Regions from separate parts of the Sanguibacter sp. HDW7 genome, predicted to be linked through region 2. Evidence: predicted binding sites of a transcription regulator. Region 2 holds the regulator's gene; the other holds the start of a gene.

Region 1 (7,490 bases), 370 kb from region 2:
GTTCTCGCCGGCAAGCAGGGGCAGCGTGCACATCTTCGCGACGGCCTCGCGTGCCGAGCCGGCGTGGATGGTGCACATGCCAGGGATGCCCGAGGAGAGCGCGATGAGCAGGTCGAACGCCTCGGCCTCACGGACCTCTCCGACGACGATCCTGTCGGGCCGCATGCGCAGCGCCTCCTTGACGAGCCTGCGCAGCGGGATCTCACCCGTGCCCTCGAGGCTCGGCTGGCGGCACTGCATCGCGACGACGTCGCGCCCGGGCAACCTCAGCTCGAAGACCTCTTCACACACGATGACGCGTTCGTGCGCGGGCACCGCCCCGCCGAGCGCGTTGACGAGGGTCGTCTTGCCCGCGTGCGTGGCGCCGGCGACGAGGATGTTGAGACCGGCACGCACGCACGCGTCGAGAAAGCGTGCGGCGGCGGGTGTGAGGGTGCCGAGGGCTACGAGGTCACCGAGGCTGCGGGCGCGCGCGACGAACTTGCGGATGTTGAGGGTCCACTCCCGCGTGACGTCAGGGATGACGACGTGCAGTCGCTCGCCTCCCGGGAGCGCGGCGTCGACGAAGGGGCTCGAGATGTCGAGACGCCGACCCGTCGGCTCGAGCATGCGCTCGACGAGGTCGGCAACCTGCCCGGACGTGAGGACCGTCGGGGTGAGTTCCGTCTCCCCGCCGCGCGCCACGAAGACGCGGCTGGGCGAGTTCACCCAGATCTCCTCGATCTCGGGGTCGTCGAGGTAGCGCTGGAGCGGGCCGAGGCCTGCGACTGCGTCGCGGACCGCGCGCTCGGCACGCGCGAGGTCGAGCAGCGGCGGCACCGAGCCGCGGCCCGCACGCTGCTCGTAGTCCTCGCGAGCGGCGTCGAGGAGGCCGTCGAACGCGGTCCTGTCGCGGACGGGGTCGATGCCGCGGGCGCGCACGAGCTCTCGCACCTCGGACTCGAGGATCGCCACGGCGTCCACGTCCACCTCCGGGTCGAACGGTCAGAACGCCGCCGACACTAGGTGAACGATTCGGACTTCGCCCGCCGAATGTGGATAACCGCCAGGACGGCCCCCTGTGGACAGGACGGACTCTGTCTGCTTCTGCGCGGCGCCGACCTGCAACGACGCGAGGCTGCTCACCCCTTGGACTGTGTCTCGACGTGTGGAACACGAAGCCCTGTCACCCCGAGGCCAGCCCTAACTCACCCCGGACTCACCCTTTGTCGTCGGATCCTGTCCAGCATGCGCGCAGCGCATTCCCGTCGCGCTCAGCGTCGCCGTCGTGGTCCGCACGGCACGGCACCGCACCGCACCGCACCGCACCGCACCGCACCGCACCGCACGAGCCTTACGCCCCCGGCAGCGGACGCGTCACATAGGCGTCGTCGTGCGACAGCAGCTCGCGCGCCACCTCGGGAAGGTTCCCCGCGACGACGTCGGCCAACGTCGTCGCCTCGAGGACCGAACGCATCGCGACCCGCAGCGCGACCCACGCGTCCCGCAGGTGCTCGGATGCGCCCCGGTAGTCGACGTCCTCCGGCTGCACGCCCGCGATGCTCGCGAGCGGCCCGTCGATCGCCCGGATGACGTCCGCGATCGCGACGTCCGCCGGGTCGAGCGCGAGCCGGTACCCGCCGTCCGCTCCCCGCCGCGACTCGACGATCCCCGCGGCCCGCAGGTCGCCAAGGATCGAGAGCATGAACGCCCCCGGGATCTGCTGGGCAGCCGCGATCTGGTCGGCCTTGAGGAGGCCGTCGGCCCTGTGCGCGGCGAGCTCGAGGCACCCACGCACGGCATAGTCGATCTTGGCTGTCACGCGCATGGGGTCAGCATGCCAGCCGCCGCACCCCGCCGTCGGGGACGTTCAGGGCAGCGCGTCGTCGGGAGAGCTCAGGCCGCGCCCCACGCTCCCTCGCGCCGGTACGCAGGAGTGGCGACCGCGAGCACCGTGAGACCCACGAGGACCGACCCCGTCATCACCGCCACCATCGACACCCCGGTGCCGCCGGTGAAGCCGACGATCGGGGCGACGAGACCTCCGAGCGCGGCCTGCATCGCGCCGAGGAACGCCGCCGCCGTCCCCGCCATGTGGCCGTAGTCGTTGAGCGCGAGCACGCTCGCGTTGCCGGGCACGAGCCCCTGCATCGAGAGCATGAGCCAGAGCATGACGCACATGAGCGCCAGCCCGCCGAGCCCGCTGGCCGTCACCGCGACGAGCACGAGCCCGAGGATCGCCTGGACGACGATCGCGACCCGCAGCACCCGCAGCGGCGCGACCCGCTTGACGAGGTACGCGTTGACCTGCGCGCCGCCCACGAGCGCGATGCCGTTGATCGCGAAGAGCAGCGCAAACTGGTGGCCGTCGAGCCCGTGCTCGCGCTGGAAGACGTACGTCGAGCCGACGACGTAGCTCATGATGACGGCCTGCGCCATGCCCGGGATGAGCGCGAGGGCCATGAACCGACGGTCGCGCAGCAGCTCGAGGTAGCCGCGCGCGACGCCGCGCGGGCCGGCGATGCGCCGACGGTCGGCCGGCAGGGTCTCGGGCATGAACCGCCACACGAGGATCGCGAGCGCGACGCCCAGCCCCGCGAGGACGCCGAACACGCCGCGCCACGTCCAGGCCGCCGCGATCGCGCCGCCCACCGCGGGTGCGAACAGCGGTGCAACGCCGATGACGAGCATGAGCCGCGACAGCAGGCGTGCGGCGTCCGAGCCGACGAACCGGTCGCGGATCACGGCGATCGCGACGACGGACGCGGCCGCGTTGAAGAAGCCCTGGAGGACGCGCAGCGCGATGAGCGCCGTGATGTTCGGCGCGACCATGCACAGGAGCGACGTGAGGACGTGCCCGACGAGCCCGACGAGGACGGGCAGGCGGCGACCGAAGCGGTCCGACATGGGCCCGATGAGCAGCTGCCCGACGGCGCCACCGACGAGCATCCCGGAGATCGTCAGCTGCGCGGCGGCCGCGGTCGCGCCGAGCTCGGCGCCGACGGTCGGGAGCGACGGGAGGTAGATGTCGGTCGTGATCGCGGGGACGGCAGCGAGCGAGCCGAGGAGGAGGACGTACTTGGGGCCGGGACGGTACTGCGGTGAGGCCGGTTGTGACACCCCAGGATCATAACGTTTCGATCGCGCCGCGCCCGGGTCGATGTCCGTGGCCCGTGCCACAGTGGACCCATGTGCGGACGCTTCGCCTCGGCCCGGCAGACCCAGGACCTCCTCGACGCCTTCATGATCGACCCCACGCTGCCCGTCGACGACGAGCTGCGCGAATGGCACGCCTCGTGGAACGTCGCGCCCACCCAGCACGTCCGCATGATCGTCGAGCGCGCCCCGCGCGAGACCCCCGATGCCCCGCCCGTGCGCCAGCTCCGCGCCGCACGCTGGGGCCTCGTCCCGTCGTGGGCTCGCGACGCGAGCGGCGGCGCCCGCCTCCTCAACGCCCGCTCCGAGACGCTCCTCGAGAAGCCGTCGTTCAAGCGCGCCGCGGCATCCCGCAGGGCCGTCGTGCCGGCCGACGGCTACTACGAGTGGCGCAAGCTCGGCGACGGACCACGCCCCGCCAAGCAGCCGTACTACATCCACCCCGCCGACGGCTCGGTCGCCGCCCTCGCCGGGCTCTACGAGTTCTGGCGCGACAAGGACCTCCCCGACGACGACCCGGACCGCTGGCTCGTCACGTGCACGATCCTCACGCGCGCCGCCGCCGGCGAGCTCGCCGAGATCCACGACCGCACGCCCGTCATGCTCACGCCCGCAACCCTCGACGGCTGGCTCGACCCGTCGGCCGACGGCCGCGAGGCACTCGACCTCGCCCTCTCCGACGCGCCCGAGCTCGCATGGCACCCCGTGTCGTCACGGGTCAACCGCGTGAGCGAGGACGACGCAGGGCTCATCGACCTCGAGAGCTGACCTTTCGCCCCGACACCGTCGGGCGCTGGTGGCACGTCCAGCAGGTTCAGCCCGCACGTCCAGCGGGTTCAGCCCGCACGTGCAGCGGCGGGGTCTGCCCGCACGCGTAGCGGCGGGCCCGCCGCACAGGGTGGCGCAACGTCAGTCGCGCGCGAAGTCCAGGCGCACCGGCGTGAGCGTGCCGAGCCCCGGCACCTCGCGAGGCTCGAGCGCAGTGAGCGCAAAGTTCGGGTTCGACGCGAGCCGGTGTGCCGTCACCTCGTCGAGCAGGACCGTCGACGGCTGCGCCTGGTCCGTGAGCCGCGACGCGAGGTTGACCGACGGTCCGAAGACATCACCGAAACGTGCGAGCACGCGCCCCCACACGAGGCTCACACGTACCGGCCGGCCCGCGATGCCCTCGACGCCGAGCTCGTCCTCGGTCGCCTTCGCGAGCCCGAGAGCGACGCGCGCACCCGTGACGACGTCGTCCGCGATGAACAGGAGAGCGTCGCCGATCGTCTTGACGACGCGGCCGCCGTTCGCCGTGACGATGTCGCGGGCGCGCGTCTCGAACGCCTGGATGAAGTTCGCGAAGTCGTCGGGCGCCATCGTCGCCGTCATGCGCGTGAACGAGACGATGTCCGCGAAGCCCACGGCGCGCGGCAGCGGAAGGTCGCGCCCCGAGCGGATCGACGCCGTGTCCTGCGCCGCATCCCCGAACTCCTGCGCCATGCGCGTGACGAGAGCCGTCGTCTGCCGCCGCCACGCGTGGACGAGCTGACGCTCGAGCACGGGCGCCAGCCTGTCCATCGACCGGATGACCGCGCGGCGCGCGTCCGGGTCGAGAAGCCCCTGCTGGCGCACCTCGTGGTCGACGAGCGCTTCGAAGTGCCACCACGAGAGGCGTTCTGTCGAATGCCCGACGGATCTCACGAGCGACGCGAGCGTGCGCGCGTCGAGGTTCTCGCGCTCGGCGAGGTCGTGTAGCTCCGCGAGCGCCTCGGCGTCCTCGTGCGTGTACTCGCGCGCGTCCTCGCTCGACGGCGGCAGCCCCATGAGCTGCCAGTATCGGGCGACCCACGCCTCGTCGAGCCCCGCCTCCGCGGCGAGCCCGGGCAGGGTCGACGAACGCTCGCCGCCGAGCAGGCCCGCGACGACGCGTTCGACCTCCTCGGACCACTCGTGCGACACGTCGGCCATCCTAGGGCGTCAGTCCTGCTCGGCCCCGATGACGCGCAGGTGCTGCACGTCGCCGCTGATGATCCGTTCGACGTCGCCGGTCGTCGTGCGCACGAGCAGCGCGCCGTCGGCGTCGAGCCCGACCGTCGTCCCGCGCAGCTCGCGGCCGCCCGCGGCCGTCACGCGGACGTCCGTGCCGATCGACACGCACAGCGCCGTGACCTCCTCCGCGAGTCCCGCCGCGACCGCGTCGCCCGCATGCTCCCGCCAGATCGTGAGCAGCTCGACGAACGACGTCTCGAGGCCTGCGACGAGCATCTCGCGGCGCTGCGACACGCCGTGCGCGGCGAGCGACGACGCCGAGGCGACCGGGAGCTCGTCGGGGCGCTGGTCGACGTTGATGCCCAGCCCGACGACGACACGCTCGTCGTCGACGACCTCCGCAAGGATGCCACCCACCTTGCGCCACGGGCCCCAGCCCAGGAGGTCTGCGCCGTCGGGCGCGGGCACGAGCAGGTCGTTGGGCCACTTCGTGCGGACATCGAGCGCCGTCATGCTGCGCAGCGAGCGCGCCGCCGCGAGCCCGGCGAGCAGCGGGAGCCACCCCCAGGTCTCGCGCGGGGTCCCGGGGGCGATGACGGTCGACGCCGTGAGCGCCGTGTGCGGGGGCGTCTGCCACGCGCGGTCGAGACGGCCGCGGCCGGCGGTCTGATGGTCGGCGACGAGCAGCGACGGCGTGGGCCACGCGTGCGGGGTGTCGCGCGCCTCGGTGACGAGGACCGTGTTCGTCGACGTGACCTCGGGACGTACGTCGACCCGCTGGAGGACCCCGACCGGAGCGCGCAGCAGGTCGCGCAGCAGCTGCGCGTCGAGCGGCTCACGGGGTGCGTCGGAGGTCATGCGCCCATCTTTGCGCACCTTCACGGGCGGAGGCACACGGGCGCGAGGCATGGGACGACGTGACCACGGGCGCACACGGGTGCAACGAGCGCAGATTCCAGTCGTTGCGCGGCGAGCGCGGGTCCGGTCGTGGCGCCGGCATGCCGGCGGGTGCGAACGCGGCGGGTGAGCGCGGGGTGAGAGGCACGTCCACCGCTCGCATCATCGAACGACCGTTCGATATCGTGGAAGGGTCGCTCCGGCCCGGTGCGGGTCTCGCACCTGCTCGGGTCGCCGGAACGGCATCGAGAACCTGGGCGCGAGCAGATCGCGACGAACGTGACGTGGTGGAACAGACGAGGCGGTGACGGAATGACCGACGGCGACGACGCCAGCAACGACACCGGTGAACGCCGCGCCACCGTGATCGAGCTGGTCCCTGCGGCCTGGCCGAGGACCGCCGCTCCCGCGCCCACCGATCTCCTCGGGCTCCTCACGTCGATCGAGTCGCTCGTCGACCTCGTGTGCACCCAGGACCCCGCCGCCGCACCGGGGACCCTCGCGGCCGAGGCATCCGCGCGCACTGTCGCTCTCCTCGACCGGCTCCACGCGCAGCGGCTGGGCTGGCTCGGGCGGGTCGAGGCCGAGGGCGCGTGGAGGGCGGACACTTTCAGGTCGTTCGCGCACTGGGTCGCCTGGAAGGAACGGCGCGGGCTGCCCGTCGCCCGGCGCGAGGTCCTCGCCGCGGCGCGGCTCCGGGACGACCTGCCTGCGACGCTCCGTGCGGCGCGGGCCGGGAGGCTCTCGGCACCGCAGGTCGATGTGCTCGCGCGCACCCTCCCGACGTCCGACTCCCGGAGGGACGCGCTCGCCACGCTCCACGCACAGGTCGGCGGGACGGTCGACGTCACGGACCCGGGTCCCGGCGAGGATCGCGGCAGCGACGCGGGCGAAGGCTGCGACGTTGGAACGCACAGCGACGCAGGAGCGACCGACGACGCGGGAGCGGCCGACGTTCCCGCCGCCGGTGAGACCGCGAGCGATCGCTTGACCTCTCTCGAGGACCGGCTCCACGCGCCGGGCTGCACCGCGGACACGGGACTCTGCTCGTGCCCCCGACAGGTCGTCACCGGCGAGCAGGTGATGCTCGGCCTCGCGGAGCGCTTCGACCTGCGGGACCTCGGCTCCGCGGCACGTCGCTTCGCGCACGTCGCCGACCCGGAGTCCGACGAGCGCGGCTATCGGCTCGCGCAGGACCGCGAGCACCTCGACCTGTCCCGCACGACCGGTGGCTACCACGTCGCCGGATTCCTCACCGAGGAGCACGGGCAGGAGCTCTCGACGGCACTCGCCGCGATCGTCGGCGTGCCGTCAGCGCACGACGGTCTCCGGCCGACGCAGCGACGCGCGATCGCCCTCGCCGGGCTCGCGCGCCGCCTGCTCGACGACGGCGGCCTCGGCACCGGCGCATCGGTGCGACCGCACGTCACCGTGCTCGTACCGTGGAAGGACTTCGAGGCGCTCGCGCAGCGCACAGGTCCGCACGG
Region 2 (7,490 bases):
GTTCGACCACAACGCGGCGAACCGCACGTCCGCCGGGACGTCCTCGGGCCGCACGGCCTCCACGTTCGTGAGCCCGAGCCGTGCCGCGTTGCGGCGCACGAGGTCGAGCGCGCGCTCGTTGACGTCGACCGCCCACACGCGGGCGCCGGGCGAGTCGAGGGCCATCGTCAGCGCGACAGGGCCCCAGCCGCAGCCGAGGTCGAGCAGGTCGCCCGTCGCGGGAGCCTTCGGCACGGTCCGCAGCAGGACGCGCGTGCCGAGGTCGACGTGCCCGGGCGAGAACACGCCCGCCGCGGTCTCGACCTCGAGCTCGCGGCCGGCGAGCGTCACGGTGACGTGACGGCGCTCGTCGGCGGACGCGGGCCGGGCGGTGAAGTAGTGGTCCTCGCTCACCCCGCGAGCCTAGTGCGTCGGCCGGGCCCTCCCGGGGCCCGCGACCGCGCCCGGCCCGTGCGATCGGTCACGCCGGTTGCGAAATCGTTGGTCCCGCAGGGCCTGGGCGTGACACGCTGGTGCCGCACCACACCGACGGAAGGACCTCCATGACGCATCCCGCACCCGAGCCCTCGCGCACCGAGCGCGACATCGCCGACGACGTCGTCGCGCGCGTGCTGGCCCGGGCGGGGACCGCCGTCGACGAGGGCAGCACGGTCCACACCCGGGCGGACGGCGAGCAGCTCGACCTCGTCGAGCGCGCGGCCCTGCGTCGCGTCGGCGGGCTCTCGACCGAGCTCGAGGACGTCACCGAGGTCGAGTACCGCCAGCTGCGCCTCGAGAAGGTCGTCCTCGTCGGCCTCTGGTACGGCCGGTCCGCGACCGACGCCGAGATCTCGCTGCGCGAGCTCGCGGCCCTCGCCGAGACCGCGGGGTCCGAGGTCCTCGACGGGCTGCTCCAGCGCCGCCAGACGCCCGACCCGTCGACCTATCTCGGCAAGGGCAAGTCCGCCCAGCTCGCCGAGATCGTCGCGGCCGTCGGCGCCGACACCGTCGTCATCGACGGGGAGCTCGCGCCCTCGCAGCGTCGCGCGCTCGAGGACGTCGTCAAGGTCAAGGTCGTCGACCGGACGGCCCTCATCCTCGACATCTTCGCGCAGCACGCGAAGTCCCGTGAGGGCAAGGCGCAGGTCGAGCTCGCGCAGCTCGAGTACCTCCTGCCGCGACTGCGCGGCTGGGGCGACTCGATGTCCCGCCAGGCCGGTGGCCAGGTCGGTGGCGCGGGGGCCGGCATGGGCTCGCGCGGACCCGGTGAGACGAAGATCGAGCTCGACCGCCGGCGCATCCGCGACCGCATGGCCAAGCTGCGCCGCGAGATCGCGGCGATGGCCCCGGCGCGCGAGGCCAAGCGGTCCTCGCGTCGCAAGGGTGCGATCCCCGCGGTCGCGATCGCGGGCTACACGAACGCCGGCAAGTCCTCTCTGCTCAACGCGGTCACGGGCGCGGGCGTCCTCGTCGAGAACGCACTGTTCGCGACGCTCGACCCGACGGTGCGCCGCACGCAGACGGCCGACGGCCGCATCTACACGCTCGCCGACACCGTCGGCTTCGTGAGGTCGCTCCCGCACCAGCTCGTCGAGGCGTTCCGCTCGACGCTCGAGGAGGTCGCCGACGCGGACCTGCTGCTCCACGTCGTCGACGCGTCCCACCCGGACCCCGAGGGCCAGATCACGGCGGTGCGGGAGGTCCTCGCGGAGATCCCGGGCGCGCTCGACGTGCCCGAGGTCATCGTCCTCAACAAGGCCGACGCGGCCGACCCGGACGTCATCGCGCGCGTCCGTGGCCGCGAGCGACGCACGCTCGTCGTCTCGGCGCACACGGGCGCGGGCATCCCCGAGCTCCTCGCCTACATCGCCGCGGCGCTGCCGCGGCCCGACCGTGAGATCGACCTCACCGTGCCCTACACGCGCGGCGACCTCGTCCACCGCATGCACCACGAGGGGGAGATCGACCTCGAGGAGCACACGCCCGCGGGCACACGCCTGCGCGGTCGTGCAGGGGAGGCGCTCGCAACCGAGCTCGACGCCGTCGCGGTCGCCCACAGCCCGTCCTGAGGCGCGCCCGCACGGGCGGCGCGATGGCTAGGATGACGCGGTGACCCCGACGCCCGACGACACCGAGACCGACGTCGCCGCAGCGGTCGGACCGCTCCTCGAAGCCGCGGTCGCGGCGCTCGGCGGGAGCCCCCGCGAGGGGCAGCGGACCATGGCGGAGCGCGTCGCGACCGCGTTCGCGACGGGCGAGCACCTGCTCGTCCAGGCGGGCACGGGCACGGGAAAGTCGCTCGGCTACCTCGTCCCGGCCGTCCACCACGCGGTGACGGCCGGCGAGCGCGTCGTCGTCTCGACCGCGACGCTCGCGCTCCAGCGGCAGGTCCTCACGCGGGACCTCCCGCTCGTCGCGGACGCTCTCTCGGACAGCCTGCCGCGCCCGCCGCGCATCGCGCTGCTCAAGGGCTGGCAGAACTACCTGTGCCTCCACAAGGTCGAGGGCGGCTACCCCGAGGAGCCCGGCTCGACGCTCTTCGACCTGTCGGACGCGGGCTCGGCGCCCGACCCGCTCGAGGACGACGACGGACCGCGCGACGAGAGCGCGATCAAGCGCCTCGGCCGTGAGGTCGTGAGGCTGCGCGAGTGGTCCCAGGAGACGACGACGGGCGACCGTGACGACCTCGTGCCGGGAGTGAGCGCGCGGGCGTGGCGGCAGGTGTCCGTGACGAAGATGGAGTGCCTGGGCTCCAGGTGCCCCCTCGTCGAGCAGTGCTTCCCCGAACGGGCGCGGGCGCTCGCGCGCGAGGCTGACGTCGTCGTGACGAACCACGCGATGCTCGGCATCGCGGCCTCGGGCTCGCCGGGAGTCCTGCCCGAGCACTCGGCGCTCGTCGTCGACGAGGCGCACGAGCTCACGGACCGCATCACGAACCAGGCGACGCTCGAGCTCTCGACGCTCTCGATCGACCAGGCGGCGCGGCTCGCGCGGCGCCAGGGAATCGGGACGGCGGCGCTCGACCGTGCGGCCGCCGACCTTGGCGCGCTGCTCATGGACCTGCCCGAGGGGCGCTTCCCGCACGGCCTGCCCGAGGGCGTGAGCGCGGCCGTCGGTGCCGTGCGCGACGAGGCGCGCGAGCTCGTCACCGCGCTCAAGCCCGAGCCCAAGGCGGACGCCGACGGCGCGCTCAAGGTCGCGCAGGCCGGCATGCTCATCCTCTTCGAGACGGCCGAGCGCATGGCCGCGGACCCGTCGGGCCACGACGTCCTGTGGTGCTCGCGCGGCTCGTGGGAGGCGGGTGGTGCGACGCGCCTCCACGTCGCGCCCATGAGCGTCTCGGGCCTCGTGCGGACGTCGCTGCTCGCGGAGCGCACGGGAGTCTTCACGTCGGCGACGCTGAGCCTCGGCGGGTCCTTCGAGCACGTCGCGCGCTCGCTCGGCCTCGGCTCGGCCGGCGGCGACGGGCCCGAGGCGCGCTGGGACGGCATCGACGTCGGCACACCCTTCGACTACGCCAAGCAGGGCATCCTCTACATCGCGAAGCACCTGCCCGCGCCGGGCCGCGAACCCGCGACGGAGGCGCAGCTCGACACGATCGCGGAGCTCGTCGAGGCCGCGGGCGGTCGCACGCTCGGGCTCTTCTCGTCCCGACGCGCCGCCGAGACCGTCGCGGCCGCGATGCGCGAGCGGCTCGACGTTCCCGTGCTGTGCCAGGGCGACGACGTCCTGCCGACGCTCGTCAAGCAGTTCGCCGAGGACGAGGCGACGTGCCTCTTCGGAACGCTCTCTCTGTGGCAGGGCGTCGACGTGCCTGGGCGCTCGTGCAGCCTCGTCCTCATCGACCGCATCCCCTTCCCGCGGCCCGACGACCCCGTGCGCTCCGCGCGGACCGAGGCAGTCGCCGCAGCGGGTGGCAACGGCTTCATGTCGGTGTCGGCGACGCACGCGGCGCTCCTGCTCGCGCAGGGCGCAGGTCGCCTCGTGAGGACCTCGACGGACCGCGGCGTCGTCGCGGTGCTCGACTCACGCCTCGCGACCGCGCGCTACGGCAGCTTCCTCACGCGCTCGATGCCCCCGCTGTGGCCGACGACCGACCGCGCGACGGTCCTCGGCGCCCTGAGACGGCTCACCGAGGGCGAGCCCGCTCGCTAGGCTGGACCAGGACCTGCGGGCCGCTCGCGCGACCCGCTGCTCAACCCTGGAGGAACGATGCCGAACATCACGCCGCACCCCGACGAGCACACGGCGCTGCGCACGACCAAGCTGGCCGTCGTGGGAGCAGGAGCCGTCGGCTCGACGCTCGCCTACGCGGCGCTCATGCGCGGCGCGGCGCGCACGGTCGCGCTCATGGACATCAACGCCGCCAAGGTCGAGGCGGAGGTGCTCGACCTCTCGCACGGCGTGCAGTTCGTGCCAGAGGCCCAGGTCATCGGCTCGGCCGACGTCGAGGTCTGCGCGGACGCCGACGTCGTCGTCGTCACGGCGGGCGCGAAGCAGAGGCCGGGGCAGACCCGGACCGAGCTCGCGGGCGCGACGATCGACCTCATGAAGAAGATCCTCCCGGGGCTCGTCGAGGCCGCGCCGAACGCCGTCTACATCATGGTGACGAACCCGGTCGACGTCGTGACGTACGCGTCGTTGAAGATCTCGGGCCTGCCGCCGAGCCAGATGTTCGGCTCGGGCACGGTGCTCGACACCTCGCGCCTGCGCTTCCTCATCGCGCAGCACTGCGGCGTCGCGGTGCGCAACGTCCACGCCTACATCGCGGGCGAGCACGGCGACACCGAGATCCCGCTGTGGGACTCCGCGACGATCGGTGGCGTGCCGCTCCTCGAGTGGAACCGTCAGTCGGAGCACCACGGACCGCTCACGCACGACGACCGCGCGCGCATCGCAGACGAGGTCGTCAACTCGGCGTACAAGATCATCGAGGGCAAGGGCGCGACGAACTACGCGGTCGGGCTCGCGGGCACGCGCATCATCGAGGCGATCCTCACGAACGAGCACTCGGTCCTTCCGGTCTCCTCGCTCCTCACGGACTACTACGGGATCTCCGACGTGTGCCTGTCCGTCCCGTCGATCGTCGGGCGTCGCGGCGTGTACGAGCAGCTGCAGGTGCCGCTGTCGGACGCCGAGTACGACGGCCTCAAGGCGTCGGCGGACCACCTGCGTGCGGTCGCACGCGAGTTCGGATTCTGAGCACCACGGCAGCATGACGAAGGCCCCCTCCGCGGAGGGGGCCTTCGTCATGCTGCCGTGGTCGCTGTCCGGGTGCGGTCGGGCTACAGGGAGCGCAGCACCGAGACGACGCGGCCGAGGACCTGTGCGCCGTCGCCGGGGATGGGCGCGTACGCGGAGTTCTGCGGCAGCAGCCAGACGTGGCCGGACGTGCGTTTGAACGTCTTGACCGTCGCCTCGCCGTCGATCATCGCGGCGACGATCTCGCCGTTCTCGGCGACGGGCTGACGCCGGACGACGACCCAGTCGCCGTCGCAGATCGCCGCGTCGATCATCGAGTCGCCCTGGACCTTGAGCATGAAGAGCTCGCCGTCGCCGACGAGCTGGCGGGGCAGGGGGAAGACGTCCTCGACGACCTGCTCGGCGAGGATCGGGCCGCCTGCGGCGATGCGGCCGACGAGCGGGACGTACGACGGGGTGGGGCGCGAGTCGTCCTCGGCGGCGGAGTCGTGGACGATCCGCGGCCGGGCGTCCGGCTCGACCGGGGAGGGCACCGACGTGGCGACGACGCGGGCGTCGTCCGCCTGGACGATCTCGAGCGCGCGCGGGCTGTGGGGGTCGCGGCGGATATAGCCCTTGCGCTCGAGTGCCTCGAGCTGGTGCTTGACGCTCGACGGGCTCGTGAGTCCGACGGACCGACCGATCTCGCGCATCGTCGGGGGGTAGCCACGCTCGTCGAGCGACGCGCGGATGCACTCGAGCACCGCGCGCTGGCGTCCCGTGAGCGCCCGCGTCACGGGAAGGTCGGGCCCGGTGGGCCCGGAGGCGGTCTGCGTCACGTGCTGCTCCCTCGTCGACCCCCGAATGTCGGAGGCTCGTGGTCGGCTGTCCTTCGTCAGCCTAGGGGAGGACACCGGCGGGTTCAAACATCCGTTCGAGCGTGTCTCGACATCCGTGGCGGACCCTGCTAGAAATAGAACAGCAGTTCGACGAACAGGCGTTCGAGGTTCACCTCGACCGACGGAGGAGCACCGAGATGAGCACCATGAGCCTGGCGGCCTCGCCCCGCATTGCCCGTGCCGCTGCGCCGGCGCCCGAGCTTGCGCCGCTCCGGATCACGCGCCGTGGACGCATCGTCCTCGGTCTGCTCGTGTCCGCGGTCCTCGGTTCCGGAGCGCTCGTGTTCGCGAACGGGGCGACGGCCGACGCCCCTGCGGGGGCGCAGGCGGTGACGGTCCGTACGGTTGGTGCAGGGGAGTCGCTGTGGGCCATCGCCTCGTCCGTCACGGCGCCCGGGGCTGACGTGCGCGACGCGCTGCAGGAGATCGCACGGCTCAACGGCCTCACGGGTTCGAGCCTCGCGGCGGGTCAGCAGCTCGTCGTCCCTGTCGTCGACGCAGACTGAGGAGCGGCGCGCCGCCTTGCGTGGCGCGGGGCGTGGGCCTATCGTCGCGATGCCCCCCGAAGTGACATCCCCGAGGACGCACATGCACTGCCCGTTCTGCCGGAACCCCGACTCCCGCGTCGTCGACTCACGCACGTCCGACGACGGGCTCTCGATCAAGCGCCGTCGCCAGTGCCCCGAGTGCGGCCGGCGCTTCTCGACGGTCGAGACCTCGAGCCTCACGGTGGTCAAGCGCTCCGGTGCGACCGAGCCCTTCTCGCGCGACAAGGTCGTCGCGGGCGTCCGCAAGGCGTGCCAGGGCCGTCCCGTGAGCGACGACGACCTCGCGCTGCTCGCGCAGCGTGTCGAGGAGTCGATCCGAGGCTCTGGCAGCGCTGAGATCGACGCCAACGAGATCGGGCTCGCGATCCTCGGGCCGCTCCGCGAGCTCGACGTCGTCGCCTACCTCCGCTTCGCGAGCGTCTATCAGGACTTCGGCTCGCTCGAGGACTTCGAGGCCGCGATCACCCTGCTCCGCGCGGACCGCGAGGGAGCCACGCTCCCCGCGGGCCAGGACGCCGAGAGCGACGCGCCCGAGGCGTGAGGGCGGGCGTCCGCGCCGCGCAAAAGGTTGGCGTCGAGCCTGTCGACGCGAGAAGGTGGAGTGCCGCACCCGCGGCCGTTCCCAAGGAGGCGCCCATGGCTGACCACGACGACCGATCCGTCCCTGAGGACGTCAAGGAGAAGTTCCGTGCGGCGCTCGCCGCGAAGAAGGGCAACGACCGCACTGCGGAGCGGGCCGCGAACACCGGGGCCGTCCACGGTTCCGAGACGAGCGGCAGCACGCAGCGGACGTTCCGCCGCAAGTCCGGCTGAGCCGACGACCGTCCGTCGCGACAGTCACGATGCTCGCGACGCCACAGGGCCCGCGCTCCCCGTGAGGGGA

The links. Region 2 encodes LexA, which represses DNA repair genes until DNA is damaged. Its sites were predicted from a motif close to TCGAACANNTGTTCGA; they were not measured.
Region 1: G7063_RS04495 (HNH endonuclease signature motif containing protein) is a predicted target of LexA. The motif match lies at 6,169-6,184, and genes of this name have one in related genera.

Annotation. Positions count from the first base shown of each region.
Region 1 is NZ_CP049862.1:990,714-998,203, reverse strand. Features, by position in the region: gene G7063_RS04525 (CpaF family protein) at 1-963, opposite strand, end outside; gene G7063_RS04520 (Rrf2 family transcriptional regulator) at 1,334-1,807, opposite strand; gene G7063_RS04515 (multidrug effflux MFS transporter) at 1,876-3,099, opposite strand; gene G7063_RS04510 (SOS response-associated peptidase) at 3,169-3,903, shown strand; gene G7063_RS04505 (adenylate/guanylate cyclase domain-containing protein) at 4,045-5,085, opposite strand; gene G7063_RS04500 (biotin--[acetyl-CoA-carboxylase] ligase) at 5,095-5,964, opposite strand; gene G7063_RS04495 (HNH endonuclease signature motif containing protein) at 6,316-7,490, shown strand, end outside.
Region 2 is NZ_CP049862.1:1,361,070-1,368,559, forward strand. Features, by position in the region: gene G7063_RS06360 (class I SAM-dependent methyltransferase) at 1-393, opposite strand, end outside; gene hflX (GTPase HflX) at 543-2,048, shown strand; gene G7063_RS06370 (ATP-dependent DNA helicase) at 2,089-4,134, shown strand; gene G7063_RS06375 (L-lactate dehydrogenase) at 4,192-5,181, shown strand; gene lexA (transcriptional repressor LexA) at 5,265-5,999, opposite strand; gene G7063_RS06385 (LysM peptidoglycan-binding domain-containing protein) at 6,197-6,565, shown strand; gene nrdR (transcriptional regulator NrdR) at 6,648-7,148, shown strand; gene G7063_RS06395 (DUF5302 domain-containing protein) at 7,244-7,420, shown strand.